DNA from 2 places in the Clostridioides sp. LIBA-7678 genome. Region 2 is predicted to be linked to the other one. Evidence: a T-box and tRNA genes for the amino acid it is inferred to sense, from the RefSeq annotation. Region 2 holds a T-box; the other holds one or more tRNA genes.

Region 1 (16,799 bases), 380 kb from region 2:
TATAAATCCACTTAGGAGGATAGAAATGAGTAATAAACAAACCTTTAAATTAAATATGCCAGAAATAAATTTATATATAATTGTTATTGGTATTTCTAGTATAATTTTGCTTTATTACAACTTGTATGTAGGGTGTTTATTTTTCTGTATTTTTGTATATATGGTTTTTCACAATTGGAGAACAACTAATATTAGACGTCATGAATGGACAGAGTATATTCAAAATTTATCTTTAGACATAGATGAAACAACCAAGAAAGCCATAATAAATCTTCCAATACCACTGTGTATCTTGGAGTTTGATGGAAATATATCGTGGTATAATGGAAAGTTTTATGATATGATTGGTCAAAAAGATTTACTTGATAAAAATATAGAAGAGATAGTTAAAAATCTTAATTTAAGAAAAGTATTGAATGAAAATAAAGAGATGTACACAGAAATAAACTACAAAGAAAAAGAATATACAATAATTTATAATGTTATAAAAAATGATCAAGAAAAGAATCCTAAATATTTGATGATATTATACTGGATAGACAAGACAGAATATTTAAAAGTAAAACAAGATTATGATGACGAAAAAAATGCAATGATGCTAATACAAGTAGATGGATATGATGAAGTATTAAAAAGTGCAGCAGAAGACAAGAGAGCTTTAATTAATGTTGAAGTAGAAAAAATACTTTCTGCTTTAGAATTAAACTCAAATGGTGCATTGAGAAGAACTTCAAAAGATAAATTCTTCTTGGTAATGCATAAAAAAGAGTTAAAGAAATTAGAAACTGAGAAGTTCTCTATTTTAGATACAATAAGACATATTGATTATGGAAATAATCTTCCTGTTACTATAAGTATAGGAATTGGTATAGATGGAGATACATTAAATGAGAACCTAAAACTTGCTACAGGTGCACTTGATTTAGCACTTGGTAGAGGTGGGGACCAAGCCGTTGTAAAAACAAAAGATAAATTTGTATTTTATGGAGGAAAATCTAAAGCTGTAGAAAAGAAAACCAAAGTAAAATCTAGATTGATAGGTCATGCCTTAAGAGAGGTTATACAACAAAGTGACCAAGTTTATATAATGGGACATAAATATCCAGATATGGATGCTATGGGAGCTGCAGTTGGAGTTTATGACATATGTAAATCCTGTAACAAAACAGCAAACATAGTTTTACAATCGGTAAATGAATCTATAGAAATATTTATAAATAAAATAAATGAAAATAATTATTATAAGAAACTATTTATTGGAAAAGAAGATGCTATTGACAACTGTACTAAAAACACGTTGGTCGTGGTAGTTGATACTCATAGACCTAATTATACCGAATGTGAAGAGCTATTAAAGCTATCAGAGAAGATAGTGGTAATAGACCATCATAGAAGAGGTGTGGAATTCATAAATGATGCAGTACTTTTATTCCATGAGATATATGTATCTTCAACCTGTGAAATGGTTACAGAATTAGTTCAATATATGGATGAAGATGTAACAATAAATAAACTAACAGCTGAAGGTCTTTTAGCAGGAATAAGTCTAGATACTAAAAACTTTGCATTCAAAACAGGTGTTAGGACTTTTGAAGCTGCTTCTTATCTTAGAAAAGTTGGAGCAGATACTATTGAGGTCAAAAAATTCTTCAATTCTGATGTGAAAGATTTCATAATAAAAGCTGAAATAATTCAAAGTACTAAAATAATTAACAATAGAATATGCTTAGCATATTCAAGTACAGAGATAGATAGTATAAATGTTATAATAGCTCAAACTGCTGATGAGTTATTAAACATAAAAGAAGTAGAAGCTTCCTTTGTATTAGGTGAAAAAGATGATACGATATTTATAAGTGCGAGGTCTTTAGGACAAATAAATGTACATGTGCTTATGGAGAAATTAGGAGGCGGGGGACATATAGATATAGCTGGAGCACAGTTAAAAGATGTTTCTCTAAAAGAAGCTTATAAGATGGTAAATAAAATAATAGAGGAGTATTTGGAGGAGGAAGAATAGATGAAAGTTATATTATTAAAAGATGTAAAAGGAACTGGTAAAAAAGGGGAAATGAAAGAAGTAAGTGATGGATATGCAAGAAATTTCTTATTTCCTAAAAAGATGGCTGTGCAAGCAGATAATGTAGCAATAAAAGAGTTAAATGAAAAGAATAAGTCTAAAGAGATAAAAGCGAAAAAAGAATATGAAGAAGCTGTTTTATTAGGGAAACAAATGGAAGAAATCAATATAGAAATATACTCAAAAGCAGGAGAAGGTGGAAGACTTTTTGGTTCAATAACTGCTAAAGAGATTGCTGAGCAATTAAAGAAACAAAAAGATATAGATGTAGATAAAAGAAAAATATTATTAGATGAACCAATAAGAACTCTAGGTTCAACATTTGTAGAAATAAAAATACATCAAAAAGTAACTACTAAAATAAGAGTAGATGTAAAAGAAAAACAGTAATAACTAGAGGTGATAAAGATGGAAGATATGACGAGAATTCCTCCTCATAGTGTAGAATCAGAACAATCAATATTGGGTTCTATACTTCTAGATAAAGATGCTATAATAACAGTTACAGAAACTATAAAGCCTGATGATTTCTATAAAGAGGCTCACAAAATAATATATGAATGTATGATAACTTTAAGTAATAAAGGTGAGCCTATAGACTTGATAACACTGACAGAAGAACTAAGAAAACAAGGGCATCTTAATGATATTGGAGGAATCAGTTATATTACAAGTCTTTCTACTATAGTACCTACGACTTCAAATGTAAAATACTATGCTGACATAGTAAAAGAGAAGTCTGTGCTTAGAAAGCTTATAAAAGCTTCTAATGAAATAATAAATCTAGGATATAGTGGAGCAACTAAAATTGAAGATGTTTTAGAACAAGCTGAAAAGAGCATATTTGATATATCACAGGAGAAAACTAGTGATGATTTTAAATCTATAAACTTAGTTTTGATGGACGCCTATGATATGATAGAAAAATTATACACTAATAAGAGTGATGTAACTGGCATAACTACTGGTTTTAAAGATTTAAATAAAAAAATAAATGGTCTTCAAAGGACCGATTTAATATTAATTGCAGCCAGACCAGCAATGGGTAAAACTGCGTTTTCTTTAAACTTAGTACAAAATGCCGCCTTAAAAGGTGATGCGTCTGTAGCTGTGTTTAGTCTAGAGATGTCTAAAGAACAATTAGTACAACGTATGTTATCTTCACAGTCTAGTGTAGAATTAAAAAAGATAAAGACTGGAACACTTAATGATAATGACTGGCCTAGAATTATAGATGCTATGGCAGTGTTGTCAGATGCGAAAATACACATAGATGATACTCCTGGTATAAAAATATCAGAATTAAGGTCAAAGTGTAGAAAGTTAAAGATAGAAAAAGGTCTAGATTTAGTGCTTATTGATTATCTTCAACTTATGGAAGGAGAAGGTAATAACGAAAGCAGACAACAAGAAATATCTAAAATATCAAGGTCACTAAAGATACTAGCAAAAGAATTAAACTGTCCTGTTGTGGCATTATCTCAGTTATCACGTGCACCAGAACAAAGAGCAGACCATAGACCAATGTTATCTGACTTAAGAGAATCTGGAGCGATAGAACAGGATGCAGATATAGTCATGTTTTTATATAGGGATGAATATTATCATGCTGATTCTGAGAGTAAAAATATAGGAGAAGTAATAATAGCAAAAAATAGACATGGTGAAACTGGTTCTGTAGAACTAGTTTGGCTTGGTGAAGTTCAACGATTTGGGGATAAGTTGAGAGACCTATAATCTAATGAATATCCACAGAACATCCTTTCTTTCTACAGGAAAAATGTGGATACATGTCACTAAATATGTCTAAACCTTGAAATATAGCTAAAAAATTATCCACAGTATCCACAGATAGCCTGTTGATAAGTGTGAATAAGTAGATAAAGCAAGCTTTTAGCTTGCTTTATCTGTGTATAAATATTAATTATTAGGAGGAATAATATGGAGAAAATAAGCTTAACGTGTATATATCCCAATATAATTAAAGTACTTGATGAAATAAACTTATTTAGAGTAATTGATAATAACCTAAAGGAATCAATTGTTGTCTATGCTAGTATTGTGGATAGTCAATATTATATAAATATGACTAACACAAACTTTGGAAATATAACTAACATATGTAAGTTAGAAAAACTTCTAGATGTGGATAAATTTATGGAAAAAGTTATAAACTATGAAAAAGAAATCATAGAGAAAGATGAATTTTCAAAAATAGAAAAATATCTGTTAAATATTGGAGAACGCTAAAAAAGTTGAAAAAAATACGAATGTTTGATAGAATAAATAAGTAAAGCGTTCGAGAGTATATAAAATATAGAGGTGAATTACATGAAAACAGTTGCAATTGTTGGTTCTCAATGGGGAGATGAAGGTAAAGGTAAAGTTATAGATTATCTTGCTACTCAAGCAGATGTAGTAGTAAGAGGACAAGGTGGAAATAATGCAGGACATACATTAGTTGTAGAAGGTAAGAAGTATGCACTACATTTAATTCCATCTGGAGTATTAAATTCAAAAACAGTGAATATAATAGGAAATGGTATAGTATTTGACCCTAAAGGATTTTTAGAAGAATTGGAAATGTTTAAAGCGGATAATATAAATACAGAAAATATAAAAATAAGTGATAGAGCCCATGTCATATTCCCATATCATAAAGAACTAGATGCATTGTCAGAAGAAGCCAGAGGCGATTTAAAGATAGGTACAACAAAAAAAGGTATTGGACCTTGCTATATGGATAAAACAGAGAGATCTGGAATAAGAATCTGTGATTTAATGGACAAGGACAAATTTGCTATAAAATTAAAAGCTCAGATAGATGCTAAAAATGAAATAGTTAAGAATATATATGGAAAAGAAGAATTATTTGATTTTGAAACAATATATAATGAATATATCGGATATGCAGAACAAATAAGAAAATACGTTGCAGATACATCAGTTATTGTATATGATGCAGTGAGAGCAGGTAAAAAAGTATTATTTGAAGGAGCACAAGGTACTTTATTGGATTTAGATTTAGGAACATACCCATTTGTTACATCTTCTCACCCAACATCTGGTGGATTTGCAATCGGTGCAGGTATAGGACCAAACATGATAAAAGATGTTGTTGGGATAGTAAAAGCATATACTACAAGAGTTGGAGAAGGTCCATTTGTTACAGAACAAATAAATGAAACTGGTGACAAAATAAGAGAGCAAGGTCATGAATTTGGAGTAACTACTGGTAGACCAAGAAGATGTGGATGGTTTGATGCAGTTATAGTTAAGTATGCAGCTAGGGTTAATGGTTTAACTAGTATCTCATTTATGTTACTAGATGTTTTAACTGGATTTGATAAGATAAAAGTTTGTACATCTTATAAGATGGGTGATAAAATAATAACAGATTTCCCTGCATCATTAGACGACTTAGCAAAATGTGAACCTATATATGAAGAATTAGATGGATGGAATGAAGATATAACTCAAGTAGATAATTTTGATAATCTTCCAGAAAATGCAAAGAAATATATAGCTAAAATAGAAGAGTTGGTCGGAGTAAGTGTAGACATGGTTTCTGTTGGGCCTAATAGAGCTCAAACAATAATAAGAAAAAATATATTTGCTTAATATTTTATTAAACAATTTAAATTGTGAATAATAAGGAAAGAGTATCTCAAGATAATGATTATAGTTATTAGAGATACTCTTTTGTGTTAGATTTGTATTAAGTCTTTATTCAGTTAAAATTATTTATGTATGTTCTATGTGTAATTAAAGTTGAATTTCTGTATTCTAATTATATATTTTATTCAAAATGCTTGTTGAAAATAAGTAGTTCAAGAGGATTCTAATTATATGCTAAAAAAATAAAAAAACTATTGACTAAAAATTGTACAGCAGTTATAATATAACTTGTGAGTGAAAGAAACGACGAAAAAAGTCGAAAAAAATGTGGTCTATTAGCTCAGTCGGTAGAGCACCTGACTTTTAATCAGGGTGTCCCGCGTTCGAGTCGCGGATAGATCACCAAAATGGCTCGTTGGTCAAGAGGTTAAGACACCGCCCTTTCACGGCGGTAACAGGGGTTCAATTCCCCTACGAGTCACCAGTATGGGACTATAGCTCAGCTGGGAGAGCACCTGCCTTACAAGCAGGGGGTCACAGGTTCGAGCCCTGTTAGTCCCACCATTTTTGAATTAGAGATAAATACTAGATTATATGCTGGTGTGGCTCAACGGTAGAGCAGCTGACTTGTAATCAGCAGGTTGTAGGTTCGATTCCTATCACCAGCTCCACAAAGTACATAAATTCAAATTAATATAATTTTCTACGTTACAGGATACTTTTAAGTATCTTTTTTTGATTGAAAAATTAAATTTAATTACAATAAAGTATTAAGTTATTTGTAATGATATAATTTATAAGATTAAAATTTAGAGTATTTTTAGAATAGTATTATATAATCTGCTAAGTTTACAATATTGATAAATTATAAGTAATATAAAGAATTAGATGTATTAAAGATACTTTAGAAATGTACTTATAGTAGAGAGAGTAGTTTCTTTAGTATAAGTTTTAAACAGAGAAGCAAGTTTGTCTTACCTCTCTATTTAAAAATAAAAAAATGTTTTTTAAGGGCTACTTTATTTAAATCTTTCCCATCTCAAATCATCACCAGTAAATTCTAAAATCCTAAATTTGTCTAAAATTCTAGAAAGAGTTCTTTGAGTATAAGTATTTCCTATTTGGGATGGTGTTAAGTTGGTTGAGATAATAATTTTTTTACCAGTAACAAGTCTTGTGTTTACAATGTTGAAGATTTCTCCACTAGTAAAAGAGTTATTAAGTTCAGTACCAAGGTCATCTATTATTAATAAATCACAATCAAACAAGTTTTTATAATTATCTTCACTTATCGGATTATTTGTGTCTCTTCTAAATTTATAGTCTTCAAGAATATCTAATATTCTAAAAGAAGTTTGATAAATTACAACATTTCCTTTGTCCAATAATTCCTTTGCAATACAATTGCACATATATGTTTTTCCCAGTCCAGTAGAACCATAAAACAGTAGATTTTCATCATTATCTTCCTTGAAATCATGAACAAAATTTTCGCAGACACTTAAATTATTTAGCATATTTTCTCTAGGAGATATTTCTCCATCAGAGCCTTTCTTAGGAGAAAATATATTCAAGTTAAAATTCGAAAAATTTTCCTGACTTAAAATCCTGTCTAAATTAGACATTTTATAAGCTTCATTTACAATTTCTTGTTTAAGGCAAGAGCATTTTTCCCCATTAGGTAAAAAACCTTTATCTTTACAAGAAGTACATTGAAACTTTATTTCTAAGTAATCAAGAGGGATATTATTCTCAGCTAAAAGTTCCTCCTTCTTTACTTTTAAAGATTCTATAGTATTTTTAGATTTATTTACAATCTCATCTTTAGACTTAGGATTTAAAAGTACTATTTTAGCTAGACTAAGGCCTATTTTAGAAATCTCATCATCTATAGATTTTATTTCAGGAATTCTATTATATACCTCATTTTTTCTATGTTCTAATAAGAGTTCGCTATTATCTCTTCTCTTATCATATTTAGCAAGTATTTTTCTTATTTTATCTTCATTCATTTAATCACCTACTTAAACTTTTCTTTTTGACTTTTTTTAATAATCTCATCGAGTTCATCAGATGTATACTGAGTGAATGTCTCATTGAAATTATGAAACTTAGTTTTCTTGTAAGTATTGTTGTTTTGAGTAGTATTAATCTGCTTCTTATTAATATTCTCCTTAACTATACGTTCTTCCTCTTTTTGCTTTAAATCATTTAAATTTTTTATATTTTTTTCATTCCAATTTTTAATTATACCATTTATATAAGATATACTTGGGTTTGAAATATTTTTAGATTTAGAGCAAGCATTTATTATTAAGTCCATATCCATACCAAATTTATCAAACCAAGTGTCCATAAGTTCTTTTTCTGACTTTGATGGTTGTCTTGAAAATCCTAATTCATTGAAAATAGTTTTGTATAAAATATATCTTTCACTTCTAACTAAAAAGCTATCTTCAACATCTTTTGGTGTATATAAATTTGAATCATACCAATTCCTGATAATACCCTCAATGTATTTAACTGGTTTTGATGTACCAGTTTTATCTTTTACATATTCATAAGCACAAAGTATCATATCAGGACTCATATTGTATTTATTCATTATATCCATGATACTTATCTTTTCACTTGGGTCGAGATAGCGGCCAACTATTTTATTTATGGAATTGAACATTTTTCTAATACTTGGATTTTCAGAAGTAGATACAACTTGGTCTGTATTAGATTTTACAGATGAATTATTACCTAATATATTCTCAATATAGAAATTTTTTAAATCTAAAAATTCTATTGAATAATTAAAATTATCATATTCTCCATTGTCATGTATTTTTATAATCTTCTTTTCCTCCCAAAATTTCCAAGCAGATAACACATCAGACAAAGGTATATTTAGGTTTTTGGCTATTGAATTATTGTCGAACTTAGGATTAGAAGTAATATCACATGCTTGTCTATAGCCTAAAAGATAAACTTTTACGTATAACCCGTCCGCCATTGGCATAAATATATCTATAAAGATATTGGGAATAGTGATTTCACCTAAATCTATTTCATTGCTTTCTTTGAAAAACATTTTATCACCTCAGATTAAATTATATCATTTTTTATATTATATTTGTCTGTAAACAAATAAAAGGTCGCAAGATTAGCATGTAAATATTTTCTAGAAAGATTCATTTTGAAAGGGAGGAGATATTTTGGTTATAAAATTCAACCAAAAAGTAAGAAGAACATTATCAGTAGCAATTTTATTTATGGTATTAATAATAGGTTGCTTTATAGAAAAGGATGACAGTTTAGAAACGTATAAAGAAAAAGCTAATTCAAAGATAAATCAATATAATATGGATGTTATATTTGATGATGAAACGAAGAGACTAATGTGTAATCAGAATGTTGAGTACATAAATAATACAAAATCAAACATGGATAAAATATATTTTCATATATATCCAAATGCTTTTTCAAAAAAAGAGTTTGCTCCTTTTGAAAAAGAGGAAATGACAAAAGCTTATCCTAATGGGTTCAATGAAGGGTACATAGATATAAAGAATATATTAAATAGGAATAGTAAAATGGAGTATAAGATTAAAGGGGATAAAAATGATATATTAGAAATAGAATTAGGGAAAGAATTAAAACCGAATGAAAGAATTTCATTAGATATAAAATATAATGTAAAAATACCAAATTCAGTTGGAAGATTTGGATATGGGGAAAATACTATAAACGTTACTAACTGGTTTCCTATAGCTTGTGTTAATGATGAAAGAGGTTGGAATCTAAAGAGTTATGAAACAATTGGTGACCCATTCTATAGTGAGACTAGCGATTTTCATGTGAAACTATTAATTCCAAATAAGTATAAGATTGCTCACACAGGAAAACTTATTAATGACAAGCATGACAATAAAAAGATGCTATATGAAATAGAAGCTGAAAGTGTTAGGGATTTTGCATTTATATTAAGTAGTAAATTTGATGTAACTAAGGTAGATTCAAAAGGAATAGCAATTAATACATACAATTTAAATAAAAAACTTTCTAAAAAAGCAACTGAAGTGGCAAAAGATTCAATTGATATATTTAGTGAATTATTTGGGAAATATCCATATAAAGAATACTCTGTCGTAGCGAGTGACTTTTTTATAGGTGGAATGGAATATCCTATGCTCGTTATGATAGACCAAAGCTTATATAATGAGAAAAATGAATTTCTACTTGAATATGTTATTGCCCATGAGACAGCACATCAATGGTGGTATTCTGCTATTGGAAATGATGAAATAAGTGAACCTTGGTTAGATGAAGCACTTACTGAATATTCTACAATAGTGTATTTTGAGCAAAAATACGGTAAAGAGATGGCAAATAAACTTCTAAAAACTATGGAGATACAGACAAAGAGTTATTTGAGTGAGAATATATTTAAACCAGCAAATGAGTATAAAAATTCTACTGAATATAGCTTGAATGTTTATACAAAAGGTGCAATAGCGTTTAATGAAGTGAGAAAAGAAGTTGGTGATAAAGTATTCTTTGAGACTTTAAATGAATACTATAATAAATATAAACATAAAAATGCTAATGGAAGGGCTTTTGTGGAGATATGGAGCAATAAAGGGATAGATATAAATAAGATTATAAGTGAATACAAGTAAATTTTGTATAGGGAATGTTTCAAAATAAGAATTTGGAGCATTTCCTTTTTTATGTAAAGAACAGAAAAATAGAAATGGAAGTTCTTAAGAACCTCTAGTCTACAGGATAATTGTTCTTAAAAAAAGAAAAGTATCATGTCTAATTGTTATTTCAAAATAAGTATTATATCATTATACTTTATTTGAGTGCATATTTACCTTATAGCTACAACAATAGTTTTTTATTTAGCAGAGTTTATATGACTTGTACTATTCCCAAATTTTTTTCATCATCATAGTATCTATACTGATTTTCTTCATTTCTAAATGATGGTTCTAAAATATCTTCTTTATCGTAATAACGTAGAGCTTTTACAGTCAAACCAGATATTTTAGAAAACTGACTTATTCTATACATAATTACCTCCTTTGATTTTAATTGTAAACTATCCTCTGCACTGGAATGTTAGGAAAATTATAACGTATTAAAGATAGCTATATAATAAACTATTTATATATAATGTCTTATGGAATATAGAGTTAATATTCCTAGCAATTTATAATATCTTTTTAAAGTAACTTGCTTTATGGTTTGCATATTGAAAACATTGTATATAGTATTCAAATATGCTTATGCAATTTAATAAATATTACTTTGGGGCTTGAAAAGAGCATTGTAGGACAAGCCACAATATATGCTAGATGATATCATGTTAACTATAAATATAAAATAAACTTATTGGAGGAAATGAAATGTCAAGAATAACAGATATTACTGTGGTCGAACAGAGTGCATATTATGCTTTAGTAATAAAGAAAACAATTAACTTCATGGTTGAATTTCAAGAGTTTTCTGCTGAAGGATATGCCAAAATCATGGACTATATAAAAAGTAAAAATACTTTTGTAGCAGGAGCACCTATTGTCTGCTTTCACAATATGGACTTAGAAAACTTAAATATTGAAATAGGCTTTCCTACTGCAACTAAGATGGAAGGCGTAGATGATATTCAGGGTATAGAAATACCTGCACAAAAGATAGTTACTGCAATTGACCAAGGTGATTATATTTTGCAAGACCCTACATTAGAAGAATTGTTTGCATGGGTACAGAGTAGCCCCTATGAAATGATTGGAGAAATTTATTATCAATACTTAAATACACCAAATCGCCCAACAAATGAACTATTGACTAAAATGATGTTGCCTATTCGTTAATATGAAGTATCAAAAATAAAACATGAAAATTTAAAACAGGAGTTGAACTTAAAATTTGATTGGAAAAAATCAATTTCGAGACAACTCCTGTTTTTTTGGTATAATATAATTTATAAGGCAGAAAAAGAGGTGAAGGAATGCTAAAGTATTGTTCAGTTGGAAGTGGCAGTAGTGGAAACTGCCATTATATAGGGTATAAAAATACTAATATACTAGTAGATGCAGGGTTAAGTGGAAAGAGAATAACTACAGGTCTTAAAGACATTGATGTAGATGCAGATAAATTAAAAGGAATATTTATAACACATGAACATGTTGACCACATAAAAGGGGCAGGTATATTATCAAGAAAGTTTGATATACCAATATTTGCTAATATAAAGACATGGTGTTCTATGAAGGATAAGTTAGGAGATGTCAAAGATAAAAATATGAAAGTTTTTGAAAATGATAAAACTTATTCACTAGGAGATATTATAGTGAGACCTTTTTCAATAGAACATGATGCATCTGACCCAGTTGGATATAATTTCTATACAGAGAGTGATGAAAAGATATCTATAGCTACTGATATAGGATGTATAACTCAAAATATAAAAAAACATCTATATAAATCTAAGTTAGTAGTATTAGAATCAAATTATGACCCTAATATGCTTATGATGGGTTCATATACATATGCTTTAAAGAAAAGAGTAATGTCAAACACTGGACATTTATCTAATGAAGATGCCGCTAATTTCTGTGTTGAGCTGATTAATGAAGGTACAGAATCTATATTATTAGCTCACTTAAGTAAAGAAAATAATTTTCCAGAATTGGCATATGAGACTTCAAAAGGAGTATTAGCATCAAATGATATAGTAGTTGGACAAGATGTGAAGCTAGATGTACTATCACGAAATGATATTTCTAATGTTTATGAAATGAAGTAGAGGTGAATAACTTTGCTAAAAAGAAATTTCGAAAATGTTGAAGATAATAAAATTTTATATTCTATAAAGCAAGGAATGATTTTAGCCATACCTGCTATTATGACTGGCTCAACTGCTCTTGTCATTTTAAATCTTCCAATAAGGGCGTATCAAGAATGTTTATCAAATTTATTTAATGGAGAAATCACAAAGATTCTTAACTTTATAAATGGCTCTACTTTAGGAATAATTTCATTAATAATATTATTAACAATAAGTTATAGTTATGGGAAAATATATGGGAGCAAGTATACAGTACTTGTTCCTATAGTTGCAATGTGCTCTTTTTTAGTGTTTTCAAGTGGCAATGAACTTAATTATATAGAAGTATTTAACACAAAGTGGCTATTTACAGCTATTATTGTCGCTATGACATCATCTGTATTGTTTGTAAAACTTACAGAATCTTTTGTCACAAGTGTAAAGTTTCATACAGAGGGAGCAGATGCAGACTTTAATATGGTAGTCTCAGCTATAGTTCCATTTATAATTGTAGTATTTTTATTTTCTATTTTTAGAGTAATAATGATAAGTTTAATTGGTAGTTCAAACTTTCAAGATATATTTTACGATTTATTTTCAAATGTATTTAGCAAAATGGGGAGAAATCTCATGAGTGCCTTATTATTTATTTTCTTGATGCATTTTATGTGGTTTTTTGGAATTCATGGGAGTAATGTTCTAGATACAGTTGCAAAAAGTTTATTTGAAAATAGTATGGCAATTAATATCAATTTAGTTAATAATAATCAATTGCCAACAGAAATCTTTACTAAGACTTTTTTTGATACAATGGTCTTGTTGGGTGGATGCGGTTCTTTGCTATGTCTAGTAATTGCGATTTTTCTTAGTGAAAAACGTATAAATGTAAGAAAGCTAGCTAAAATTGCTTCCATACCAGCTCTTTTTAATATAAATGAGATGTTAGTTTTCGGAATACCAATTGTTTTTAACCATATTATGTTTGTACCTTTTGTAATTACGCCTATAATCTTGACTATTACAAGTTATATAGCTATGTCTATAGGGTTTGTTCCATGTACAGTTTCTCCTGTAGAATGGACATCGCCTATATTTTTAAGTGGTTATATGGCTACAGGCTCTATAAGAGGAAGTATGTTACAATTGTTTAATCTATGTATCGGGGTTATGATTTATATACCATTTATAAAGATGTCGCAAAATAGATATACATATATGTTTAAAAATAATATAGAAAACTTAACAAATTTAGTAAAAAGGTATGAGTTAACAGGTGAACAGCCAAATCTTTTAAATTACAGTGGTAAAATAGGGTCAATTTCAAAAATGTTAGCTTCAGATTTAAAGTTCGCTATGAAAAGAGGAGAGATAGAACTTTTTTATCAACCTCAAGTCAATTATAATGGAAGTGTTGTAGGAGCAGAAGGATTACTTAGATGGAAACATTCAATAGGAGGATTCATTTATCCACCATTAGTTATAATTTTGGCTAAAGAAGAAGGGTTCTTAGATGAGCTTGGAGAGTATATTATTGATAAAGCATGTATTGACTTAAAGAAGAGTGAGAAGTTATTGAGAAATCCTGTTAAATTCTCTGTAAATATATCTCCAGACCAACTTGATGACCCTAAATTACCAGAGCAAATAAAAAATATCATTAATAGGAATGATATAAATCCTAATATGTTAGGTATAGAAATTACAGAACAGGTTGCATTATCAGGTTCGCAAATAATTATAGAACGTATCAATGCGATACATAACTTGGGAATAAAGCTAATTATGGATGATTTTGGTATGGGTCATAGCTCACTCATATATCTTCAAAATAATAATTTTGATATAGTTAAATTGGATGGTTCGTTAGTTAAAGAGATACTTACAAATAAAAGAAGTAGTGAAATTATAATGTCTATTGTAAATCTTTCAAAAAATTTGGAGTTTGACATAGTTGTTGAATATGTTGAAAATTTGAGTCAAAGAGATAAGCTATATGGATTAGGATGTGAGATATATCAAGGATATTATTATAGCAAAGCTGTAACTTTTGAAGAGTTTATAGAGTATGCAAATCAAGAAAGAGTGAGATAATTTTATAAGAGTTTATAGATTATATTAGGATATAAATGTGTAGCAAAATTAAGTTTAGGAGAAACATATGAATATAAGTATAGTTGTGGTAGGTAAAATTAAAGAGAAATATTTAAAATTAGGTATTGATGAGTTTAAAAAAAGACTTTCTAAGTACTGTAAGTTGGAAATTATAGAGTTGGACGATGAGAAAGCTCCAGAGAATTTGAGTGCTAAGGAAATGGAAATTATAAAAGATAAAGAAGGTAAGAAAATTTTAGGGAAGATAAAGCACAATAGTTATGTTATAGCTTTAGCCATTGATGGAAAGAATTTGTCTTCTGAGGAGCTTGCTAAGACTATGAGTGATTTAGCAGTTAGAGGTAATAGTAGTCTCTGTTTTATAATCGGAGGTTCTCTAGGGCTTTCTGATGAAGTCCTAGGAAGAGCTGATTATAGGTTATCTTTTTCTAGGATGACTTTTCCTCATCAGATGATGAGGTTGATATTGTTGGAGCAGATTTATAGAGCATATAGGATAAATAATGGGGAACCGTATCACAAGTAAGTGATATAACAGAATAAATAGAGTAAGGTAGATAAGGTAATGAATACCTAATCTACCTTACTTTATTAAATTGACGTATAAGCGCCATCCCACACTATTCTTTTATAATTTTCAGGATCAGTATCACCCTCTGTACTTATAACAAGTATTTTTGAATCTTTATTTATGTTTAGCTTATCAGCTATTTCTTTTAATCCATCTTCCTCTAAAATCAAACTTAAAATCCCTAAACCTACCGCACCAGATTCTCCAGATACAACCTTAGGGTCTCCCTCTAGTGGGTTAGCAAGTATTCTCATTGCTCTTGCAGCTACATAATCAGGGCAAGAAATATACATATCAGAATAATCTCTTAAAATATTCCAACCTATAGTGTTAGGTTCACCACAATTAAGCCCTGCCATTATAGTTTCCATAAAACCTGTAACAGCATGTGGTTTTTGGTCATTTATTTCTGCTGATTTAAATATACATGCTGCTTCATTTGGTTCAACTATAGTAGTTATTGGTCTATTGTTGCCAAATACATATTCTAGATATCCTTGTACAGTTCCAGCAAAAGAGCCAACCCCTGCCTGAAGGAATACATGAGTAGGCATTCCATTATCTAAAGAATTTATTTGCTCTATAGCTTCATCGATAAGAGTAACATATCCTTGCATAATCCAAGTTGGAATTTCTTCATAACCATCCCAAGCAGTATCTTGTATTATAACACCATTATTTTCATCAGCATATTTAGTAGCTAATCTTACTGCATCATCATAATTTAAGTCTGTTATAGATGCTTCTGCACCTTCTTTTCTAATATTATTTAATCTTATCTCAGAAGACCCTTTTGGCATAAATACTACTGATTTTTGTCCAATTTGATTTGCAAACCAAGCAATCCCTCTTCCATGATTTCCATCAGTGGCTGTTACAAAAGTTAAGTCTCCAAGCTTTTCTTTTATATTTTTACTATTTAGCATTTCAAAAGAAAGATTAGAAATATCCATATTTAATTTTTTTGCTATATATTTTCCAACCGCATATGAACCACCAAGACTTTTAAATGCATTAAGTCCAAATCTATATGACTCATCTTTTAGCCAGATATTACTAATACCTAATTCATTAGCTAATTCACTTAAACTGTGAAGAGGAGTTACTTTATACTCTGAAAAGCTTTTATGGAAGTTTCTAATTTTTTCTATTTGTTCTTTGTTAATAAAGTCTACACTTACTTTAGATTTGTGTAAATTTCTTGCATTTTCATTTTGTATATATTTGATATCTTTTATATTTCTCATAGTTTTTATCTCCTAAAATTATTTATTATTTATTTCTTAATTATAATTATATTGACTAATTAGCAAAAAATATATAATAATATAGGCAATAAATATCGTTATATTATCAAGTTGTGTATGATTAAAAAAAATCTAAATTAGCAAAAGGAGACTAGATTTATGAAGGATAATATTGTTACTAATAAAAATAAAAAAGAAGTAACACAACAAGGTTCATTTGAATTTCCAATTACAGTCTATAAGACTAAAATAAGTGAAAATATTTTGGGGTATATTGATTGGCACTGGCATGAAGAGTTACAATTTTGTATTGTAACAAAAGGTAATATTAATTTTAATGTTGATGGAGAT
Region 2 (16,799 bases):
GTCTTTGTAAATTTCTTTCATTACAGTACAGTCATATATTTGAGAGTCTATATCTGATTTTTTTATATTTATATCATCAAAATTAACTTCTATATATTGTGCTTTTTTCTCATTACAAACTGACTTTATGACATTTTTTGCTTCATCAGTTTGGTCATATACTAGTACTAATCCATTTTCCTTTATTATCCCAGCCTTTTCATATGCTATTTTTTCTATTGTGTCGCCAAGTATTCCTGTATGGTCTAAACTTATAGATGCTATTACACTTACAAGTGATTTTGTTATTATATTGGTAGCATCATATCTTCCACCTAAACCAACTTCTAAAGCAACAAAATCCACATTTTGTTCTGAATAGTAATAAAATGCCATTGCAGTAACCACCTCGAACTCTGTTGGATATGCATAGCCTTGTTCTACCATAATATCTATTTTTTCTTTTATTAATTCAATTATCCTAGCAACATCGTCTTGTGGTATATTTTCTCCATTTACTCTTATACGTTCAGTAAAGGTTTCTAAATACGGAGATGTATATAAACCAACTTTATATCCACACTCTCTTAGTATATTAGAAACAAAAGAACACACTGAGCCTTTTCCATTAGTTCCAGCTACATGTATTATATTTAAAGTTTCTTGTGGGTTCCCCAATAATTCTAATAATTTTCCAATATTCTCTAGACCTAATCTTATACCAAACTTATTGGTTTGTGATATGTACTCTAATGCTTCTTCATATTTCATTATCTAATTCCCCCTGTATCGGCATTTTCTTTTATGTTATCTAATTATAGTATATTTTTTGCTTTTAATCTACTGACAAAGAATACATATAATCTAATACCTTATACATTAAATCTAATTACTAATTCCTTATTTATAATTTTTTGTTTTTATACATTTCTACTAACTCAGTTAATGTATATATCGAAACTAAATCATACTTTGATATATCCATATAATTAAATTTTATGTTAAATACCCGTTCTAGTTTTTGAAGCAAACTAAAACAATTATCATAAACTAATCCTATCTCTTTATTAAAAAGACTACATTGAAATAATTTTTCATTATCAACTTTAATATTTAAGCAATCTCTAACAACATCAGCGACTTTCATAAGAAGAATATTTTCTTTGTCATACAAATCTAGTTTAAAGTTTGGAATTCTACTATATTCATCTAAATCAAAACTATCCCAATTATTTTTAATTGCTAATAGTTCAAGTTTATCATTTAAATCAGATATTGTTATATCTGGATTTTCAGACAATATCTTAGCTATTTTACCAGTAAATTTTGCTGCTACATAGCTATTACACTTTGGTGGTAATCTATAAGAATTATTTATATCACAACTTATATACGAATTACTATCCATAACACATTGAACATCATATTTTTTATTGTACCAAAAAGAATCATCTACATCTAAGGTAAATCCTCTCACTCCTATAACATTATTAAACATTGCTGGATAACTTAAGTCAAATTCATTAGATAATGAACATACTATTATTTTCCCTTTTCTAAACAATTCATAACAAACTTCAAATAGTCCCTTGACACTTTCTACTCCTATGACTGATAAACTTAAGTTAATCAATCTTATGTTTGTGTCTAAAAGATATTTTAATGCTTCTTCAAGAACTTTTATATTTGCGATGCTATCTTTACCTAAAACTTTTATAACAAATAGCTCTACATCTTCATACTCCTTCTTTATTATTGATGCACAAGCAGTTCCATGACCATCTTCATCATCAAATTTATCTGATATAAAAATATAATCATGTATACATTCAAAAGCAATTCCTCCAACTAAGTTATCCTTTAAGTAATCATGTTCTTTATCTATTCCTGTATCTAATACTGCAACCTTAACTTTATTATTCATATCACATATATTCTCCATTACTAAAAGTTTTTAATATATCTATGTTAATAGTTCATCTTAAATTTTAATTTAAGTTGCACAATTTCTCTTTTAAATGCCATATTTACTTCTAAAAACATAAATTAAGTATACTATATATTCAATTTATATTCATTATATCAATTATTATCATTAAATTGTTAAATAATAAGATAAAATTTTTAGATTTATATCACAATTTAGAATTATTTGTAAAAAGGAGATTATCCTTCTTATTAGACAATCCCCTTGTATACTTTATTCATATATATTTATAATTAACCACCAATTACACATTCTACTTTTTTACTTAAATATCATAAACCTCAATTTTATTTATGGGAATAATTATTTATATACTATAAGAACATTAATTTAAATGTAATTGTCTTGTAATACATTCTACAATGTATGAATCAATATGTAAAAAAACACTCAAGATAGCGAATAAATATATATTTAAATCAGCACATAAAAACTTGCACTCTGCACACTCATAAAATTTATATAGTCATTATCCTAAGAATTGATACCTAAACCCTTATATATTATATCATATTTCAATAAATAAATTGCATAAAAGGGAATCTTTTAATAGAACTAAACTATTTATAAATTCATTACTATAAATTCTACAAATTATAAATGCTTATTTTAATATATACTGTATTGCCTCAGACATTGATATAACTAATTAAAATAGATATAATAAAATGAAACAAATATTTATAGAATTTTATAAATATTCATTATTTTAAAGAGGTGATTATATTTGAAAGAAGAAATATCAAGAAAAGAAATTTTAAAGGAAAGTTTTCTGACATCAATCCCAATATTTCTAGGATATATCCCATTAGGACTTATTTGTGGTATTATGCTTCAAAAAGCAGGTTTATCTGCCTTTTACATACTAATGATGTCACTTATGGTATTTGCAGGTAGTTCACAGTTTGTGGCTGCTTCAATGCTAGCTTCAAATGGAAGTATAACTTCAATAGTACTAACCACATTTATATTGAATCTTCGTAATTTTTTAATGAGCTCCAACTTACATATGCATATAAAAAATAAAAATATGAGGTTTTTAATGTATTTTTGTCATGGTGTTACAGATGAAACATTTGCTATAAACTTAGAAAAATATACTTATAGTAATTGGACAGATAAACACGCATTATACCTAAACAATCTTTGTATACTAGTATGGGCTGGTAGTTGTTTCTTAGGAGCATTTCTTGGAGAAATTGTCACTATAAGTGATTCTGTAGCAAGCTTTCTACTTATATCAATGTTCATAACATTAGTAGTTAATCAAATTAAAAGTAAAGTATACATACTAGTTTCAATGCTTTCTATCCTATTATCAATAATTTTATATACTTTCTTTAAAAGTAGTTTAGTCATCATAATAGCATCTATTTTATCTGCTTTATTTGGCTTTTATATACAAAAGTTAACTCGCAAGAAGGAGGAAATACATGAATACTAATTACATACTTGTAGTTATTTTAGGTATGGCAATTGTTACTTATATTCCAAGAATTTTACCTATGATAATACTTTCAAAAAATGATATGCCTGATTCTATTAAAGACATCATGAAGTTTATACCTATTGCTATACTTAGTTCACTCATAGCAAAAGATATTTTTTTTAATGGAGATAATCTATATATGTCATTAACTAATCCCAAAATTATATCAGGTATAATAGTACTATTAGTAGCTTATAAATTCAAGTCTATTGCTATCTCAATAGCTGTAGGTGCAATATCTATATGCTTTTTTGGAGTCATATTGTAAAATTTAATATATGTTAATGCATAGTAAAAAACTAAAATACTACATATAGAAATTATCTATAATACACTAATAATTAATCTATTATAATTGTGCACTCCACATAATGAAACAATACCTAGAATCTATAAGCTACTATTTTACATCATAATAAAGGCCGTCTTAATACAGAGAATTTTTTCTATATTAAGACAGTCTTAAATCAATAGCTCTGTGATGACTTTAAATATTTTTTAAATATTTTAATTTACCTTTTTCAAAATTAATACATTATATCACATAACAAGCTTGTTAATGCTACTTTTAAATCTTTGAGTCTATACTTACTAATTGGTATAAATTTCTCATTAATAGTAATCATATTATCACCAAGATCTTCTATCCTTCTCAAATTGACAATAAAACTTGTATGACATCTGAAAAATCCATTTTCACACAATAATTTTTCTGCTTGTTTCATGCTCATATTGGCTTTATAATCTCTCCCTAATGTATGTACAACTAAATCTCTCTTTACAGTTTCAACATATAAAATAGAATCTATAAGTATTCTATTAAATCCTTTTTTACTATTTAAAACTATATAACGCTCCTTCTTTCTTTGAAGGTTATCAATACAAAGATTTACACCCATTGCAAAGTTACTATACTCTATAGGCTTTACTAAATATCTATAAGCACGTACTTCATAACCCTGGGGGGCATACTCTGAAAAAGCAGTTGTAAATATAATTTCTACTTTTTCATCAAACTTTCTTATCTTTTTAGCCACCTCAATTCCATTGATATCTTTCATTTGGATATCTAAAAATATAATGTCAATTTTTTCTGGGTATTTAGATATTAAATCTTCTCCACAAGAGAATTCCAGTATTTGATAATTTAGACACCTTTCAGACAAAAGTTTTTCTGCAAATTCCTTAAGTATGCTTCTTTGTATTTTTTCGTCATCACATATAACTACCCTGAACATAATATCACCTCCAAATCTAAAATATCATTTAGTTTACTTTATTTCAATTTACAAACTGTACTCATTGACTTTTATATTCAAATTTCTTTACAAACTTAAATTGTCGATTAAACTACTTCTAGTAATTATCTTTGATACATAAACTTAAATTATGATAAATTCATCTATTTTTCTAGATATATTGTGCAAAAAATATATGAAGACAAACGTAATCTGTATTTTATCATCCTATATTAAATATCATAATATAGCAAATTTTTATTGCTCATAAATTTTTTAGATATAAGATTAATATCATCATAAATAAGATAAAAATATAACACATCTGTAATGAATTATAACATCATATTTGTATATATAGAAAGAAAAACATACAAAAAGTACAGATTACGTACTTTTTGTATGTTTTTATTAACTCTAGTATTTATTTTATTTTAGATTCTAAATTTGTTAATCTTTCATCAACAGATTTAATCATTTCTTCAAATTTTTCTTTTTTAGCTTTTTCTTCTTCAATTAAACTTTCAGGAGCTTTTGCTAAGAATCCTTGGTTTGCAAGTTTTCCATTAACTCTCTTTATTTCTCCCTCTAATTTTTTCTTTTCTTTAGATAATCTCTCAATTTCTTTTTCAAAGTCAACTAGTTCATTAAGAGGTATAAATATTTCAACACCATCAATAACTACTCCAACTGCATCTTCTGGAACATTAGATTTATCTTTTGCTATTTCAACATTTGAAGCAGATGCTAAAGTTATAAAATAATCTTTACCAAGTTCAATAGCTTCTACCTTTTCTTCACTTGGTACTATTATCAACTTAGCTTTCTTAGAAGGTGGTACATTCATTTCTGCTCTCACATTTCTTATACTTCTTATACCTTCCATCAATAAATTCATCATTTCTTCTTCTTCAACCATATTATCTTCTTCATTATATTTTGGCCACTCAGATACTATTATACATCCTTCAACAGTAGGAAGGTAAGTGTATATCTCCTCTGTTATAAATGGCATATATGGATGTAATAATTTTAATATCTTTTCAAGAACATAAGTCAATGTGTATAATGCTGCAGACTTAGCATCTGTATCTTCTCCATATAATCTAGGTTTAACCATTTCAATATACCAGTCACAGTACTCTGACCAAGTGAAATCATATATCTTTTGAAGTGCTATTCCTAAATCAAACTTATCCATGTTATTAGTTGCTTCTTTTACAATATTATTTGCTCTTGATATTATCCATTTATCTGCTAGAGTTAAATTATCTTTAACACTTTCTCTAGTTATGTTTTTAATTATATCTTCATCAATATTCATAAATACAAATCTTGATGCATTCCACAATTTATTAGCAAAGTTTCTAGCAAATTCTACTCTTTCCATATAAAATCTCATATCATTTCCTGGGGAATTTCCAGTTGTTAATGTAAATCTTAGTGCATCAGCTCCATATTGCTCGATTATCTCTAATGGGTCAATACCATTTCCTAAAGATTTACTCATCTTTCTACCTTGAGAATCTCTTACTAATCCATGAACTAATACATGGTCAAATGGCTTCTCATTCATACAGAACATACCTGCAAAAGCCATTCTAACTACCCAGAAGAATATTATATCATATCCTGTAACAAGTACACTTGTTGGGTAATAGTAGTCTAAAGCTTCAGTTTTATTTGGCCATCCTAGAGTAGAGAAAGGCCATAGTGCAGAACTAAACCAAGTATCTAATGCATCTTCATCTTGTTTAAAATGAGTGCTTCCACATTTAGGACATTTATCAGGCATTTGTTTTGCTACTACTATTTCTCCACATTCTTGACAATAATAAGCTGGTATTTGATGACCCCACCATAATTGTCTTGATATACACCAATCTCTTATATTTTCTAACCATTGTAAATAAGTTTTATCAAATTTTTCTGGAACAAATTCTAGTTCTCCATTTTTAAGAATATCTATAGCTGGTTTTGCAAGTTCATCCATCTTAACAAACCATTGCTCTGATAATCTAGGCTCAACTATTGTATGGCATCTATAACAAGTTCCTACATTATGATTATGCTCTTTTATGTTAATTAGGTAACCTTGCTCTTTTAAGTCTGCTACGATAGCTTTTCTACACTCAAATCTATCCATACCTTCATATTTTCCACAAACTTCATTCATAGTTCCATCTTCATTCATAGTATTTAACTGTTCAAGATTATGTCTTAATCCTACTTCAAAATCATTAGGGTCATGTGCTGGAGTCATCTTAACTGCACCAGTTCCAAACTCTAAGTCAACATAACTATCTGCAACTATTGGAAGTTCTCTTCCTACTAATGGAAGTATTGCTGTTTTTCCTATTAAGTGTTTGTATCTATCGTCTTCTGGATTTACTGCTATACCAGTATCTCCTATCATTGTCTCAGGTCTAGTTGTAGCTATTTCTAAGAAATCCTCACTATCTTTCAGTGGATATTTTATATGATAAAAGTTTCCGTCATGTTCTTCATGTTCAACTTCTGCATCTGATAAAGTAGTTTTACAATCTGGGCACCAGTTTATTATTCTATTTCCTCTGTATATATGACCTTTTTCATACAATTTTACAAAGAATTCTATAACTGCTTCATTGCACCCTTCATCCATAGTAAATCTCTCTTTATCCCAATCGCAAGAATCTCCTAATTGCTTAAGCTGATTAGATATTTTTCCTCCAAATTCGTCTTTCCATTCCCAAGCTCTCTTTAGAAATTCATCTCTACCTATTTCATACTTTGTTTTACCTTCTTCTTTTTTTATTCTTTCAACAACTTTAACTTCAGTTGCTATAGAAGCATGGTCTGTTCCTGGAAGCCAAAAAGCTTCATACCCATCCATACGCTTCCATCTAATTAATATATCTTGAAGTGTATGGTCAAGAGCGTGTCCCATATGCAATTGTCCTGTTATGTTTGGTGGTGGCATCATTATTGTAAATGGCTTTTTATCTGGATTTGGTTTAGATTTAAAATACCCCTCGTCCATCCATTTTTTATATAACCTAGCCTCAAAATCTTTTGGATTATAAGTTTTTGATAAGTTCGTATTTTCCATTGTCTTGCCTCCTATATTTTTATAAATAAATTTTTAAAATATCTCTAGAAATAAAAAAGAGCCCTTCATCCTCTTTAAAAAGGACGAAAAGCTCGCGTTACCACCTTAATTCCAAAGCTTAAAACACATTAATATATAACTAAATATTACTTAATGTTATTTTATCAACTTTGACTCTCAAAGAATTTAACGGTTCTAACCGTCTAAACTTACTAACAGTTCAGTTTAGAAACTCCAAAGCTACATTCAGTAAACCTTATACTTAGAAAATCTTACAGCCAATGAATTTTCCTCTCTTTTAGTAGTATTTACTTACTCCTCTTCTTCTCAGTCTTTAATGTTACATATTATTATATACAAATATTATTCTTTTTGTCAATTATTTTTATTTTATTTTTTCTGAATTTTCTCAATTATCTTTTTATATTTTATGATAATTGTTATTTTCTATACCATCTTTCCAACTTATTTTATCATGATAGTAAATTATACTATTATTTTGTTTAAATCTTAACAGTATTTTCTTAATTTTAAATTATATTTTCTTTACATTCCCTTTATTATTCTGTGTTTTTTATATTCTATTTTATAAATTATATGTTTTATTTCATAAATAATTTACTTTATTTTTTACAATATTTAAATTTATTATAAGTTTTCTTGCCAGAAATTTTTAGGTGTGATATTCTCTGTAATTGGTAATATTGTATATCCTCTCTCTTTTAAAATTCTTATAATGTTATTTAGAGCATTTAAACTTTGTTCTTTCTCATGAATTAACACTACCAATTCATCTCTTTTTCTTCCATAATACAATATATTACTAACTATTTGACTTGTAGAAGATTTCCAATCTTGTGTATCCAAATTCCAATCCCAAATTAAGTAATCATTTGCCATAAGTTTACTATATGAACCTTCTGGCATATATGGCTTACTTCCATATGGCAATCTTATTAATTTTGAGCTCTGACCAGTTATATCTTGTAAAGTATCATTACATGTATTAAACTCCCCAACGGTTACCTCTGGGCTTTTATATAGCTTATGTATATCATGACTTACACTATGAAAACCTATTGAATTTTTTTCTTCTAATACTCTTTTTACTTCTTCCTTATGGTTTTTCATATTTTGATTAAGCATGAAAAATGTCGCTTTGACATCATTTTCTTTTAAAATATCAAGAAGTGCATTTGTATATTTTGATGGTCCATCATCTATTGTTATGTATGCTACTTTTTCAGAAGTAGCTCCTGGCCCTTTTGTTTCCTCTTGAGATGCTTTATACATAATTTCTCCTAAAGTATTATTTTGAGAAAGTAATTCTAGTGTATTTTCATCTTTTGTGCTTATATTTTGGACTGGAACATTATTAATTTTTTCTTCTAATAATGTTCCAGTTAAAATTAAAATAGCTATAAGAAATATCCTTATAATTACATGAAAAGCAGTCTTATTATTTTTAATTTTCATCCCCCATATCTCCCTTTTATAAAAGCATAAGTTTAAGAGTAAAAAAATTATTTTTTATACTTATTCTCTTTCTTATTACTTTTTATATCTCTACTAAATATTTTTTTAACTTTTTCTTCTTCCTTTTCTCCTAAAGAGTCTACTCTTTTGATTCCCAAAGAAGTTAAAAATTGTAATACATTTAAATTGTCAAACGGAGTTTCCATATTTGTACTTTCACTATATTCATCGACATTTTTAGTTCCTTCTTCTACACTTAGAATACGCTTAGGACCTCCCACACAGCCTCCTACACACCCCATTCCTTCTATAAATGTAGCTTCTATCTCATTATTTAAAACTTTCTTTAAACCGTCCATACATTCTTTTGTTCCTTCAAATGCTTTTTCTTCAAATTTTATGTTTTTGTCAATTCTTCTAACTGATAATTTAACTGCTTTACTTACACCTCCTGTTCTAGCATAAACTCTACCTGAAAGGGATGCCTCTACTCTATTACTTTCATCCATTATCGCTGGATTTAACTCTAATGCATCAAATATTTCTTGTAACTCTTTAAATGTAAGCACAAAATCAACTGCATCCTTTATATCTTCTAACATTGCTTCTTTCTTTTTCGCCATGCAAGGACCTATGAATACAACTTTAGCATCTGGATTCAAAATTTTTACAGCTCTACCACAAGCAATCATAGGAGAAACAGATGGCGATACATTCTCCAATATTTGAGGAAAACTATTCTGTATCAAGCTGACCCAAATAGGACAGCAACAACTAGTTATAAAGCATCCTTCTTCATCTTTTTTCATATGTTCGTAATAGTCATATGCTTCTTTTGCAGTAAGCATATCCGCCGCCAAAGCAACTTCTATCATATCTTCAAAGCCTATCTTTTTTAATGCAGTTCTTAATTTACCAGGGCTTACATCTTTTCCAAACTGACCTACAAAAGCTGGTGCTACTATTGCATATACGGGACTCTTTATGTCTTTTAACAATTTTATCATTGGTATAAATTCTATCTTATCTGATATTGCACCCAACTTACATCTTGATACACAATCACCACAAGCACTACATACATCTTCCTCATTACAATTAATATGCTTGCTTCTTATTTTACATGACTTATCTTCCTTATTATTTTCATCACAATATTTACAAGCATCTGATATTATAGATATTATTGGTCTTTTGACTTCATCTAAATTTACAGCTTCATGTAGTGTATCTTTTAAATTTTTGTCTGTGTCTCCTGTTACATCTAATCCCATAGTCACCCTAATTAAATTTACCATAGTATCTTTATCAAATTTTTCACCAAAATTAGTTTTTAAATTTTCATTTAAGTTTTCATTTAATATTTTTTCAGGTAAGTTTTCAATATCCTCTGTATCATCATTCCAAACTGCCTTTACAAGTTCTCCAAAAAGCTTCATCTTATATATTTCTAATATTTTAGAATTATCATTTCTAGTATCCATAAAAAATAGTACCTCCGTAAATTAAACTTATATATGTTTAATATTTACAAAGATACTATTTTTTATTTATTATTTACTTACTATTATTGATATAATTTATTTAATTTCTTTAACATCTCTATTTCAAGCATTATTTTCATTAAATGATAGTTGAATACAGGACTTTTTTCTTCATCTATATTCCAGTCTAATTCATCTACATTATATATTTTCTTAAGGTATTTATATGTATGCTCCTTCAAATAAAGTTTATTTTCTAGTAACTCTATAGACTGCATGTGAAAATGTATCTCTCTACATATCCTTAAGGCATTCTCAATTTTTTCTATATTAGTTTCACTCAAACTATAATCCAACTCATCAATAAGTTTTGAGTATATTTCTTCTAATTTTTCTACTTCTTCTTCAAATCTCTCTACATCTAAATTATTTTTTCTGAGTATTTTATCTTCAATAAGTAACATTGAAAGTTCTTCTATCTTTTTAAATTCATCTATAACACTATTTAGATAATTTGGTCTAGCAACATAATAATTAACAAGTACCCCAAATAAAACACCTACAGATGTATCTAATACTCTATGTAAAGAATAATATACAGGGTCATTATTACCTACACCTAAATGTATCGCCAGAAAGGTTACACAAGCAACTACTACTGACTTTATTTTAAACAGATTACATAAATATATTGAGCACATTACTCCTAGACCACATAAAAATGGGTCTCCAGCTTTAGTGATGGCAAATATGAATCCTATTATACCACCTAAAATAGTACCTTCCACTCTATTGATTCCTGTTTTTAAAGAACCTTTTACTGTATCTTGAACAGAAATTATACATGCTACCAAAGAATAAAACATATTCTCAACTAAATAGTCACCAAGAAGCATACATAAAGTTACACTAATTCCTGTCTTTATGGTTCTCATACCCATCTTTTGAAGTTTCAAAGTTCCACCTCCTAAAAAGCACCTTATATAAAATACGCATCCTCATATTTAATATGTTCCTAGTATATCACAATTTTTTAAATTTACCCATTAATCATATTTTTTTATCAATTACTTCTTAATTTAGACAATAAAAAAAACTGCTTTAAAGCAGTTTTTTTATCCTATCTCTACCATTTTACCTTCAATTGCAAAAATTATCTTTTCACATACATTTGTTATGTGGTCTCCAATTCGTTCAAGGTATCTTCCTATAAGTAAAAGTTTTACTCCTTGGTCTATAGTATTCGTATTTTCATGCATTATTTTTAGACAGTCAATTTGTACTTGTTCATACAAACCATCTACAATATCATCTTTAGTTCCTACATCATAAGCTATACTTGCATCAAATAAGATTAAAGCTTCTCTAGTCTGAGACATCATATCCTTACACTCTTTTGCCATCTTAGGAATATCTATCAGCTCTTTTATATAAGCTTCTCCACCTATTTTCAACATTTCTCTAGCTATGTTGGCTGCATAATCTCCTATTCTTTCTAACTCTATTGATATATTTCCTAATGAATAGATAAATCTTAAGTCTCTTGCCATTGGTTGCTTTAATACTATTAGTTCTATACTCTTATCTCTTATCTCTTCTCTCAATTTATTTATCTCTTCATCATTTTCTACTACTTTTCTTGCACCCTCTAAATCCTTCTCTATCATACAAGTCACAGACTTTTCTATTGCTTCTTCACATTTTTCCATCATAAGTACTGTTTGTTCCTTTAAAGTATCAATACTTATATCTAAGCTATTATTGACCATTGTCTAACTCCTTTATAGTTATATATTTTAACCAAATCTACCTGTTATATAGTCTTCTGTTCTTTTATCTACAGGAGTGGTAAACATAGTTTTTGTATCACTAAATTCTATAACCTCTCCATTTAAGAAAAAAGCTGTTTCATCTGATATACGAGCAGCTTGCTGCATATTATGAGTAACTATGACTATTGTGTAGTCTTTTTTTAAGTCTTCTATAAGTTCCTCAACTTTTAATGTTGAAATTGGGTCTAAGGCAGATGTAGGTTCATCCATCAGAATAACTTCTGGTCTCATAGCAATTGCTCTTGCTATACATATACGTTGTTGTTGTCCACCAGACAGTCCTAATGCAGATGATTTAAGTCTATCTTTAACCTCATCCCAAATAGCTGCCCCTTTCAAACTCTCTTCTACAATCTTATCTAATTGTTTCTTATCTCTTAGTCCCTGTGTACGAGGACCATATGCAACATTATCATATATACTCATAGGAAATGGATTTGGTTTTTGAAATACCATCCCTACTTTAGTACGAAGATTTATTACATCATCTGAAGTATATATGTCTTCTCCATCCACAAAGATGTTTCCTTTAATTGTTACATCTTCTATTAGGTCATTCATTCTGTTTAATGTTCTTATAAAAGTTGATTTTCCACATCCAGATGGTCCTATTAAAGCAGTAACTTTATTTTCTTTTATATCCATATTTATTTTATTTAATGCTTGCTTGTCTCCATAAAATAAATCCAAATCTTTTACACTCATTTTTATCTTATCGATTAATTCCATTATTCACACCTCTTAAATTTAATAATTAGCCTTATTTAATTTCTTAGCGACAAATCTTGCTAGCATGTTTAGTGCTAATACAATTACTATCAAAACAATTCCTATACTAGCTGCTGTTGCTATATCTCCACTCTCTTTAGTTAGCAAGTATGAGTGTACAGTTAGTGTTCTTGCACTATCAAATATTCCACCTGGCATCTTAGCTACAGTACCTGCTGTAAGTAAGATTGCAGCTGATTCCCCAATTATACGACCAACTGACAAGATTACTCCTGATAAGATTCCTGGTATCGCACTTGGAAGTACTACCTTGTATAAAGTCTGAAATTTAGTAGCCCCTAATGCTAATGATGATTCTCTATATGCTTGAGGAACTGTCTTTAAAGCTTCTTCTGTTGTACGAATTATTACTGGTAAAATTATTATTGCTACTGTAAGAGAACCTGCAACTATTGAGTATCCCATTTTTAATGTAACAACAAAGAAAATTCCCCCAAATAATCCATACACTATAGATGGTATTCCTGATAAACTTTCAGTTGCAAATCTTATTGCTGTAACTGCTTTTCCTTTTTTTGCATACTCTTGCAAATATATAGCAGCTAAGATTCCTATAGGAGTTGCTACAACTATAGAAACTACTACTGTGTATAATGTTGTAATTATCATTGGAAGTATACCACCATCACCTGATGCTGAATAATTGCTAAATAAGAAATTAAAATTCATATTTCCAATTCCCTTTATAAATATAAATCCTACTATGACTACTAACGATACTATTGTAAATAGTGCTGATAGGTATACTAATAACTTTAATGTATTTTCTCTGAACTTTCTCATCCTAATTTACCGCCTTATTTGAAAGTTTATTTAAAACTAAGTTTAAGATTAATATAAATGTGAACAATACTACTCCAGTTGCAAATAGCATTTCTTGATGTGTACCAAACGCATATCCCATTTCAAGTGCTATATTAGTTGTAAGTGGTCTTACACTATCTGTTATTGAAGTTGGCATAACTGGTGAATTCCCTGCAACAAGTATTACTGCCATTGTTTCTCCTAAAGCTCTTCCTACTCCTAATACCACTGCAGCTAATACTCCAGATTTTGCAGCTGGTAATACAACTTTAAATATTGTTTCTATTTTTGATGCACCAAGTGCTAATGAACCTTCTTTATATGCTTTTGGTACTGCTCTTATAGCTGTTTCTGATACAGATATTATTGTTGGTAACATCATTACTGCTAATACTATTACTATTGCTAATAAACTTTGACCTTTTGGAAGATTGAATATGTTTTGTATCATTGGAACTATCACCGCAAGACCAAATACACCATATAATACTGAAGGTATACCTGCTAGAAGTTCAACTGCTGGTGACATTATTTTTGCTAATCTCTTAGGTGCTACTTCTGCTATAAATATAGATGTTAATATTCCTACTGGTACTCCTATCACAAGTGCTCCAAGTGTTGCAAATATTGAAGCTACTATCATAGATGATATTCCAAATTTATTAGCAGAAGGAACCCAATCTGCACCAGTTAAAAAATCTATAAATGAGTATCCCTCAAATATAAATGGTCTTAGACCTTTATAAAATACAAATCCTATTATCAAAAGTAAACTTGCAACTGCTACCAAAGCACTAAGTAGAAAAATATTTTTTGCTACTTTTTCAACTATATATTTTGTCTTGTTGCCATTATTGTCATTTTTTTCTAAACCTACTAACCTAGATTTTACTATCATAATATCCTCCCATTAAAATATACTTATCGATTTTAATTCTGTATTCAAAATTTAAATTTTTATAATTCGTATCAATTAAATTTTCTATACTTTTATTCTACTTTTTTTAAGTTAAATCTATATTAGGATTAAGTTAAACAAGTGTAAAATTATATTCACTTTTTTAACATCGATTTTACTTTTAGAACTATTTTTGACATTTAGTTTACATTATGATGGTATTTGATTATATTAAAATAGCAGATATAAGTAATAATACATTTCCATGTAACTCATTACTTATATCTGCTATTGATATTTATTAATTAAATTTAGTCCTTTATAACCTATACATTCATATTATTCCTTATTAAAATAGTATCCTGCTCCTCTTATTGTTATAATTTTTTGAGGATTTTTATAATCTTTTTCTATTTTCTTTCTCAATCCGTTCACTGCAACTACTACACTATAATTATCTTCTAAATATTCATTTAACCACACATGTTCATATATCTCTTTAGTAGTTAATGTCTTTTCGGGATTCTCTATAAAATAATTTAATAATTTATTTTCTGTTGGAGTTAATTTTATTATTTTGTCTTCTAATTTTATTACTCCACTAGTTCTATTATATTCCTCTAATTTCGAATTACTTTCATTGCTATTTACATATGAATTTACTCTTCTTAAAATTGCTTTTACTTTTGCATATAAAATTTCCAGATTTAGAGGTTTAATTAAGTAGTCATCTCCTCCAGAATTTAAGGCATTTAAAATACTTTGGTCTTCATTTATGTAAGTCATATAAACAATTGGACAAGTAGTTACATTTCTTATTTTCTTGCAAAGAGTCCATCCATCACCATCAGTTAGGATTATCTCTAAAAATATTAAATCATATCTATTGCTAAATATTTTTCCAATAGCTTCTTCACAGCTATATGCTAAATCTATAGTTATCCCTTTTCCTTCTAAAAAGTTTTTCAATTCCTGGCAATTATTCTTGTCTCCATCTATTATTAATATCTTAGTTTGCATTATAATCACTCCTAAATATCATTATTCTTTTATATTAAATAACCCATTATTATGAAAAACATAGACTTAATTTTATTGTAAAAACAGTTCCTTTTCCTAACTGCGAATCTACAAAAATTTCTCCATTATGTTCTTTTATAATGGACTTTACAATATATAACCCTAACCCTTGACCTGTTGAAATGTCAGTATCTCTTGCTGTAAAGAATCGTTCAAATATCTTTGGTATATTTTCTGGTGGTATTCCTTTCCCATTATCAGAAACCTTAATAACTGCAAATCCATCTTCTTTATTCATTGACAAACTTATCTTCCCATCATATGAAGTAAAGCTTAAAGCATTATAAATTAAATTTTCAAATGCTCTAGCCAATCTTTCTTTATTTATCTTTGCATATATTTTTTTATCTAATATACTCAATTCAAAATTTACACCACATGCTTGTGTGTCTGGTAAGTTATTTTCATATATCTCTTTGATGAAATCATTTAGACATATCTTCTCACTAAGACCAATTTCTTTATCTTGTGATGTAAATTCTTGTAGACTACGTACTCTATTCTGTACCTCATTTGATTTTTGATTTATGGCATATAGATAAGATTTTGTCTCTTCATCTACATGAATATTACCAACCTTTATTAAATCTATAAATGCCTGTATAGCTGAAACAGGTGCTTTTAAATCATGAGCTACATCAGCCAAAAACTT

What was found. A T-box is a leader RNA that pairs with one kind of tRNA and senses whether it is charged. The one in region 2 lies ahead of ACTG46_RS17525 (valine--tRNA ligase), so its partner is inferred to be a tRNA-Val.
Region 1: it has a tRNA-Val gene. The T-box ahead of ACTG46_RS17525 (valine--tRNA ligase) is inferred to sense a tRNA for this amino acid. The anticodon was not compared.

The regions. Positions count from the first base shown of each region.
Region 1 is NZ_CP196987.1:4,160,592-4,177,390, reverse strand. It holds gene ACTG46_RS19330 (YybS family protein) at 1-15, shown strand, start outside; gene ACTG46_RS19325 (DHH family phosphoesterase) at 26-2,020, shown strand; gene rplI (50S ribosomal protein L9) at 2,021-2,470, shown strand; gene dnaB (replicative DNA helicase) at 2,489-3,817, shown strand; gene ACTG46_RS19310 (hypothetical protein) at 4,022-4,330, shown strand; gene ACTG46_RS19305 (adenylosuccinate synthase) at 4,412-5,701, shown strand; tRNA gene ACTG46_RS19300 (tRNA-Lys) at 6,028-6,103, shown strand; tRNA gene ACTG46_RS19295 (tRNA-Glu) at 6,108-6,182, shown strand; tRNA gene ACTG46_RS19290 (tRNA-Val) at 6,187-6,262, shown strand; tRNA gene ACTG46_RS19285 (tRNA-Thr) at 6,295-6,369, shown strand; gene ACTG46_RS19280 (ATP-binding protein) at 6,718-7,710, opposite strand; gene ACTG46_RS19275 (DnaD domain protein) at 7,719-8,777, opposite strand; gene ACTG46_RS19270 (M1 family metallopeptidase) at 8,902-10,365, shown strand; gene ACTG46_RS19265 (MerR family DNA-binding transcriptional regulator) at 10,601-10,762, opposite strand; gene ACTG46_RS19260 (GyrI-like domain-containing protein) at 11,098-11,562, shown strand; gene ACTG46_RS19255 (MBL fold metallo-hydrolase) at 11,700-12,497, shown strand; gene ACTG46_RS19250 (EAL domain-containing protein) at 12,510-14,609, shown strand; gene rlmH (23S rRNA (pseudouridine(1915)-N(3))-methyltransferase RlmH) at 14,677-15,156, shown strand; gene dpaL (diaminopropionate ammonia-lyase) at 15,222-16,439, opposite strand; gene ACTG46_RS19235 (AraC family transcriptional regulator) at 16,608-16,799, shown strand, end outside.
Region 2 is NZ_CP196987.1:3,783,489-3,800,287, forward strand. It holds gene ACTG46_RS17500 (bifunctional folylpolyglutamate synthase/dihydrofolate synthase) at 1-750, opposite strand, end outside; gene ACTG46_RS17505 (S8 family peptidase) at 884-1,903, opposite strand; gene ACTG46_RS17510 (AzlC family ABC transporter permease) at 2,694-3,410, shown strand; gene ACTG46_RS17515 (AzlD domain-containing protein) at 3,400-3,723, shown strand; gene rgaR (two-component system response regulator RgaR) at 3,983-4,693, opposite strand; gene ACTG46_RS17525 (valine--tRNA ligase) at 5,118-7,784, opposite strand; T-box leader at 7,861-8,122, opposite strand; gene ACTG46_RS17530 (polysaccharide deacetylase family protein) at 8,433-9,260, opposite strand; gene ACTG46_RS17535 ([Fe-Fe] hydrogenase large subunit C-terminal domain-containing protein) at 9,308-10,744, opposite strand; gene ACTG46_RS17540 (FUSC family protein) at 10,828-11,700, opposite strand; gene phoU (phosphate signaling complex protein PhoU) at 11,860-12,513, opposite strand; gene pstB (phosphate ABC transporter ATP-binding protein PstB) at 12,541-13,305, opposite strand; gene pstA (phosphate ABC transporter permease PstA) at 13,324-14,148, opposite strand; gene pstC (phosphate ABC transporter permease subunit PstC) at 14,150-15,067, opposite strand; gene cmrT (response regulator transcription factor CmrT) at 15,407-16,087, opposite strand; gene ACTG46_RS17570 (sensor histidine kinase) at 16,137-16,799, opposite strand, start outside.